2 regions of the Mesorhizobium sp. M1027 genome follow, and region 2 is predicted to be linked to the other one. Evidence: riboswitches for the same ligand, from Rfam matches in the RefSeq annotation. Region 2 holds a riboswitch; the other holds the start of a gene.
What was found. Region 2 has a riboswitch for thiamine pyrophosphate ahead of thiB (thiamine ABC transporter substrate binding subunit). Riboswitches for the same ligand answer to the same signal wherever they lie in the genome.

Region 1 (3,411 bases), on a different contig from region 2:
ATTGAAAACTTGGACCGGCCAGGAGACCGAACTCGGCACGTTGAAGACCTACACCGAAACCCGCATGAACTTCGGTAACCGCCACACTTCGGTTTCGGACAGTTCTCGGTCCTATGCCTTCAACAGAGACAGCACCTTGACTTTCGCCTGGATTCAGCTTGGTGGCCTCCGAGTTGGTAAGGACTGGTCGGCCTTCGACATGTTTATTGGCGGCGCGGTTGACGTACTCAACCAGACGCCGGTTCCGTACGGCGCTTTCGATACCAATGTGGTTCAGTACTACTTCGACGCCGGGAACGGCTTTTCGGCCGTGGTTTCGCTCGAAGAAGGCTCGGGCGTGGTCGGCACAATCGACAGCTACTCTCCGCACGTAGTCGGCGGCTTGAAATACACACATGGCTGGGGCGCGATCACCGGCGTTGCCGCTTATGATAGCAACTACGAATCGGTGGCCGCCAAGGTCCGTGTCGACATCAATGTCACCAACGAACTGTTGCTGTTCGGAATGCTCGGCTACGGTTCCAACGGCAAGCTCAACGACGACTCCACGAACGCCATCGACGCTCATGGTCGCGGCTTCTATAAGAGTTGGGGTGGGAACTGGGCTTTCTGGGCTGGCGCCACTTACAAGCTCAACGAGACAACTTCGTTCAACCTTCAGCTCTCCGGTGATCAGCTCAAGAACCATGGTGTCGCTGCAAACGTCGCCTATGCGTTTCTTCCAGATTTCACAGTTACGGCGGAACTCGACTATAGCCGCTACGGCAACTTCGCCGTCGGCAAGGTGGACGCTTCCAACGTGAACTGGACCAACGCCAACAAGAAGAGCGGTGTCGCCGGAATCCTGCGTTTCGAACGCTCATTCTAACGCGATTAAAGGGTTGAGTTCCGGTTGAGCGGACCAATCCCGCAACACTCCAAGAGAACGTCGCATGAAGCTATACGAGATTGGAGCCTCGATCTCGGGGCCGGACGATGTTTCATATCAGATCTGGTCCGGATGATCGCGCAGGCGATATTCATCGCTTGATTATGTGTTTTGATCCGCAGCTCTTTCATTTCCACATCCCTTCCGCCCGCGTGACGGACCCTGCCATCCAGCAGTACCCGGCCGGGTTTTCCGAACTCGAAGGCCCAGTCGGGTGAGGAGGTGTTCAACTTGTTGATCGATTGTGGGGTGTGGCCCGATGCACTTGAAAATCGCAAATGGATCGCCTCCGTTCAGCCATCCCCGCGGAAATTCGGGCGCGAGAGAACAAGCTCCAGAGCATAAGCGAGGCTGATCGAGGAACAGACGATTCTCAGGCGACGCTCCATCCGATCTTGCGCCTGGCCGAGACGATCGCCCGACGATCAGCCGCGGCCAGAACGCGCTTGACAAATCGACGCCAGCCCGTTCAACCTGAGGCATTCACCAGGGGGGTCCCGGCAAGGGGCTGAGATACTGCTGGCTTTCGCGGCGCAGTGACCCGTTGAACCTGATCCAGTTCATACTGGCGTAGGGACGGTGCAAGCGCTTTGCGGGAGTTTACGCCCGAGGTCCTGTTTCGGCAGGTCAACCAAAGCGTCTTTTCATCCTTCCGGCACAGAACTGGGTCTCCAATGCATGAGCAAAGGAGCCTCAAGATGAATGCCCTCACCCCAGCCGTCTCAACGGGACCGCTGCCTGCCTCACGGAAAATCCACAAGCGCGGCACCATCCACCCACAGATCAGGGTGCCGATGCGCGAAATCTCCGTCCATCCGACGGCCGGCGAGCCGCCCGTCACCGTCTACGATCCGTCCGGCCCCTATACCGACCCGGCTGGCGAAACCAGCATCGAAAAAGGCCTAGCCCGACTTCGCCACGAATGGATTTTGGCGCGCGGTGATGTCGAGGCCTGTGACGGGCGCCATGTCCGGCCGGAGGACAACGGGTTCGCTACGGGCGAACGCCTGACGCCAGAATTTCCCATTCGCAACCGGCCACTCAGGGCCAGGGCCGGCAAGGCGGTGACACAGCTTGCCTATGCGCGCGCCGGCATCATCACGCCCGAAATGGAGTTCGTCGCCATCCGCGAGAACCTTGGTCGTGAGATCCTGCATGGCAAGCTTGAGCGTGACGGCGAGGCTTTCGGCGCGACGCTGCCCGATTTCGTGACGCCGGAATTCGTCCGAGAGGAGGTGGCGCGCGGGCGCGCAATCATTCCCGCCAACATCAACCATCCCGAGAGCGAGCCGATGATCATCGGTCGCAATTTCCTGGTCAAGATCAACGCCAATATCGGTAACTCCGCCGTCACCTCGTCCATGGCCGAAGAGGTCGAAAAGATGGTGTGGGCGATCCGCTGGGGCGCCGATACGGTGATGGACCTGTCGACCGGCCGCAACATCCACAACATCCGCGACTGGATCGTGCGCAACTCGCCGGTGCCGATCGGCACGGTGCCGCTCTACCAGGCGCTCGAGAAGGTTGGCGGCATCGCCGAGGATCTGACCTGGGAGGTCTACCGCGACACGCTGATCGAGCAGGCCGAACAGGGCGTCGACTATTTCACCATCCATGCGGGCGTGCGGCTGCACTACATCCCGCTGACCGTTGACCGGGTCACTGGCATCGTCTCGCGCGGTGGCTCGATCATGGCCAAATGGTGCCTGCACCATCACCGGGAAAGCTTCCTCTACGAACATTTCGCCGAGATCTGCGACATTTGCCGCGGCTATGACGTGTCCTTTTCGCTGGGCGACGGCCTTCGTCCCGGCTCGATCGCCGACGCCAATGACGCAGCACAATTCGCCGAACTGGAAACGCTCGGCGAGTTGACAAAGATCGCCTGGGCCAAGGATTGCCAGGTCATGATCGAGGGGCCGGGCCATGTTCCCATGCACAAGATCAAGGAGAACATGGACAAGCAGCTCGAAGTCTGCGGCGAGGCGCCCTTCTATACGCTTGGGCCGCTGACGACCGACATCGCACCGGGCTACGACCACATCACCTCAGGAATCGGCGCGGCGATGATCGGTTGGTTCGGCACCGCCATGCTCTGCTACGTCACGCCCAAGGAGCATCTCGGCCTCCCCGACCGCAACGACGTCAAGATCGGCGTGATCACCTACAAGATAGCCGCCCATGCCGCCGACCTGGCAAAAGGTCATCCGGCGGCGAAAGTCAGGGATGATGCCCTTTCCCGCGCGCGCTTCGAATTCCGCTGGGAGGACCAGTTCAACCTGTCGCTCGATCCCGAAACCGCGCGGTCCTTCCACGATCAGACCTTGCCCAAGGAGGCGCACAAGCTGGCGCATTTCTGCTCGATGTGCGGGCCGAAATTCTGCTCGATGCGTATCTCCCACGACATCCGCGCCGAGGCGCAGAAGGAGGGCATGGCGGCGATGGCGGCGAAATACCGCGAGGGCGGCAATCTCTACATACCG
Region 2 (3,411 bases):
ACGACCAGCGCTGGCGCGACGGAGAGCAGGGTCGACAACAGAGCCTGCCAGAGCGTGAAACGGACGATACGCAAGAGATACGAATCGAAGGCGGAGGCGACGCCGGACGGGTCGCTCGCGCCTTCGATGATCAGCCCTGCAAATGCTCCGCCGAGCAGAAGTGCTATTGCCGCAAGCGCGAGGATGCCGGCGGTGATGCGGGAGTCAGATGATGGTGCGCGTTGCACGCTAGACCACCAGATTCGAGATTCTTAGTGAGGATTGCGTTCCTTCGCGCCCCCCTCTGTCCTGCCGGACATCTCCCCCACAAGGGGTGAGATTGGCAGTTTCAGCGCTCCGCTCATTCCAGCAACATCGGCGACTGGCGAAAGCCGCCGTGCCGTCCGATCTCCCCCCTTGTGGGGGAGATGTCCGGCAGGACAGAGGGGGGCGCCGTAGAGCGATCATCTTCGATCAATCGGCCAAAGCTACTTGCTCATCGCCGCAAGCCACTCATCGACCCAGGCCTTGCGGTGGGCCGCGACTTCCTCCGGGCTGAACAGCAAGGTTTTGGTCGGTTTGACAAGCTTGTCGAACGCCGGATTGAGCGGCTTGTCGGTCTTGCCGGCCGGGAACATCCAGTTGGTTCCGGGAATGACATCCTGGAATTTCGGTCCGGTCATGAAGGCGATGAACTTTTCCGCCAGCGGGTTCTTCGCGCCCTTGGTGGTGATCCCCGCAACTTCGATCTGCAGGTATTCGCCTTCCTCGAAGGACGCCGCCTGGTAGCGCTCGGTGTTTTCGGCGACCATGTGGTAGGCCGGCGACGTGGTATACGACAGCACCATCGGCGCCTCGCCCTTGGTGAACAGGCCGTAGGCCTCGCTCCAGCCTGGCGTCACCGTCAGCACCTTTGCCTTGAGCTTGGCCCAGGCTTCGGGCGCCTTGTCGCCATAGACCGACTTGACCCACAACAGCAGGCCAAGGCCCGGCGTCGAGGTGCGCGGGTCCTGGATGACGATCTTCTCTCCGGCATCGCCCTCGACCAATTCCCTGAGGCTCTTCGGCGGGTTCTTCAGTTTTTCGGTATCGTAGACGACGGCGAAATAGCCATAGTCGAAGGGCACGAAAATATCGTCGCGCCAGCCGCCCGGCACGATGACATCCGATATGGCGCCATGCGGCGAAAACAGGCCGGTTGCCTTGGCGTCGGCGGTTAAATTGGTATCGAGGCCAAGCACGATATCGGCCTTGGTGGCGGCCCCTTCCAGCTTCACACGGTTGAGCAGCGCCACGCCGTCAGCGACCGAGACGAATTCAACGACGCAACTGCATTCGGCCTCGAAGGCCTTCTTCACTGCCGGTCCCGGACCCCAATCGGCGGTGAAGCTTTCATAGGTATAGACGGTCAGTCTATCCTGTGCCGATGCCTGCCCTGGCAGGGTGAGCGCGGACGCCGCAAGCAGGACAATCGGGACAAGAGAGTGGAAAAAACTGCGCATCGGCGCCTCCTTCGTTCGCATTGAAAGGAATTGAGGCGCCGGGCTGTCCGAAGCGTCTAATCCCTCCGCCGGTACAAACCGGATCAGGTTCAGCGGGTTGGCAGTCTTGCCTCTCAGCCGGTCCGCGAAGATCGCGTCCGGCACCCCGTTAGAGCGTTTCGACACATAGGCCCGGCCGAAGTGCCGCGCAAGCGGAAGTTTGCCGGGCATCCAAAGCCCAGCCTTCCGTGTCGTCTGCCGTTTCATCTTCCGTTTCATTCTTCCGTTTCTGGGGCAGGGCTGGTAAGGGCCACGAGATATGAGCAAATTCACCATCCTGCTTGGCGGCGATCTCATCCGCACGCCGCTGCTCGACCGCCAGGTCGAAGGCTCGCGCGTCATCGCTGCCGATGCCGGCATCGGCCATGCCCGTATGCTGGGCCTGTGGCCGGAACTCTGGGTCGGCGATTTCGATTCCGTGCCTGCCGAGTTGCCGGAGGATCTGGCCGCCGTGCCACGGCAGGTGTTTCCCGCCGAAAAGGACAAGACCGACGGTGAACTCGCTATCGCTGCCGCGCTCGAACGCGGTGCGACCAGCCTTGTGCTCGCAGGTGCCTTCGGCGGTAAACGCACCGACCACATCTTCCTGCATCTGGCGTTGAGCGTCCGGCTGGCGGAAGGCGGGACGGACGTGCTTTTGACCAGCGGCGCACAGGAAGGCATTCCCTTGCTGCCCGGAAAGGCTGGCTTCGACTATGCCGACGGCACGCTGTTTTCGGTGCTCGGCTTCTCCGATCTCGCCGGCCTGAGCGTCACCGGTGCCAAATGGCCGCTCGACCATGTCGAGGTTGCGTTCGGCTCGTCGCTGACCATTTCCAACGAGGTCAGGGGCCGGCTGGAAATCGCGCTGGCCAGCGGCCGCGCGCTGCTGCTCGCGCATCCCCACCCTCTTCCGGAAAGCTGAGCCCAGAAAGCTGACATGGCGCCGCCACTTCTCAATCTCGACGGGATAAAGCTGACCTTTGGCGGCACGCCGCTGCTCGACGGTGCCGCCCTGACGGCCTCAGCTGGCGACAAGATCGCCCTGGTCGGCCGCAACGGTTCGGGCAAGTCGACGCTGCTCAAGATCGCCGCCGGGCTGATCGAGCCGCAGGACGGTGAAGTCTTCCGCCAGCCTTCGGCAACCGTGCGCTACTTGCCGCAAATGCCCGACATGGACGGTTTTGCGACCGTCCGCGCCTATGTCGAGGCGGGGCTCGGGCCCGCCGACGATCCCTATCGCGCCACCTATCTGATGGAGCATCTCGGCCTGACCGGCGAAGAACGGCCGAACGACCTCTCCGGCGGCGAGGCGAGGCGTGCGGCACTCGCCCGCGTCATGGCGCCGGAGCCCGATATTCTCCTCCTCGATGAGCCGACAAACCATCTTGACCTGTCGGTCATCGAATGGCTGGAGGAGGAGCTTGCCCGCACCTCCTCGGCACTGGTCGTCATCTCGCATGACCGCCGTTTTCTCGAGCGCGTGTCACGCGCCACAATCTGGCTCGACCGCGGCCAGACCCGCCGTCTCGACAAGGGCTTTGGCTATTTCGAGGAATGGCGCGACACGGTGCTGGAGGAGGAAGAGCGCGAGCAGCACAAGCTCGGTCGCCAGATCGTGCGCGAGGAGCACTGGCTGCGCTATGGCGTGACAGCGCGGCGCAAGCGCAACATGCGCCGGCTCGGTGAGTTGCAGACCATGCGCCAGCGCTTTCGCGGTCATCGCGGCGCCGAGGGTGCGGCGACGATGACAGCCAGCGACGCCGCCGAATCCGGCAAGCTGGTGATCGAAGCCAAGAACATCGAGAAGAGCTTTGGCGATCTGACCGTGGTCAAGGGATTCTCGACCCGCATCCAGCGCGGCGATCGCGTCGGCCTGGTCGGGCCGAACGGCGCCGGCAAGACGACACTG

Region 1: another riboswitch for thiamine pyrophosphate. It lies ahead of thiC (phosphomethylpyrimidine synthase ThiC); the one in region 2 lies ahead of thiB (thiamine ABC transporter substrate binding subunit).

The regions. Positions count from the first base shown of each region.
Region 1 is NZ_JAMYMW010000016.1:36,649-40,059, forward strand. It holds gene NKH50_RS26185 (porin) at 1-868, shown strand, start outside; TPP riboswitch at 1,407-1,523, shown strand; gene thiC (phosphomethylpyrimidine synthase ThiC) at 1,627-3,411, shown strand, end outside.
Region 2 is NZ_JAMYMW010000002.1:512,505-515,915, reverse strand. It holds gene thiP (thiamine/thiamine pyrophosphate ABC transporter permease) at 1-227, opposite strand, end outside; gene thiB (thiamine ABC transporter substrate binding subunit) at 468-1,481, opposite strand; TPP riboswitch at 1,525-1,639, opposite strand; gene NKH50_RS07060 (thiamine diphosphokinase) at 1,780-2,424, shown strand; gene NKH50_RS07055 (ABC-F family ATP-binding cassette domain-containing protein) at 2,440-3,411, shown strand, end outside.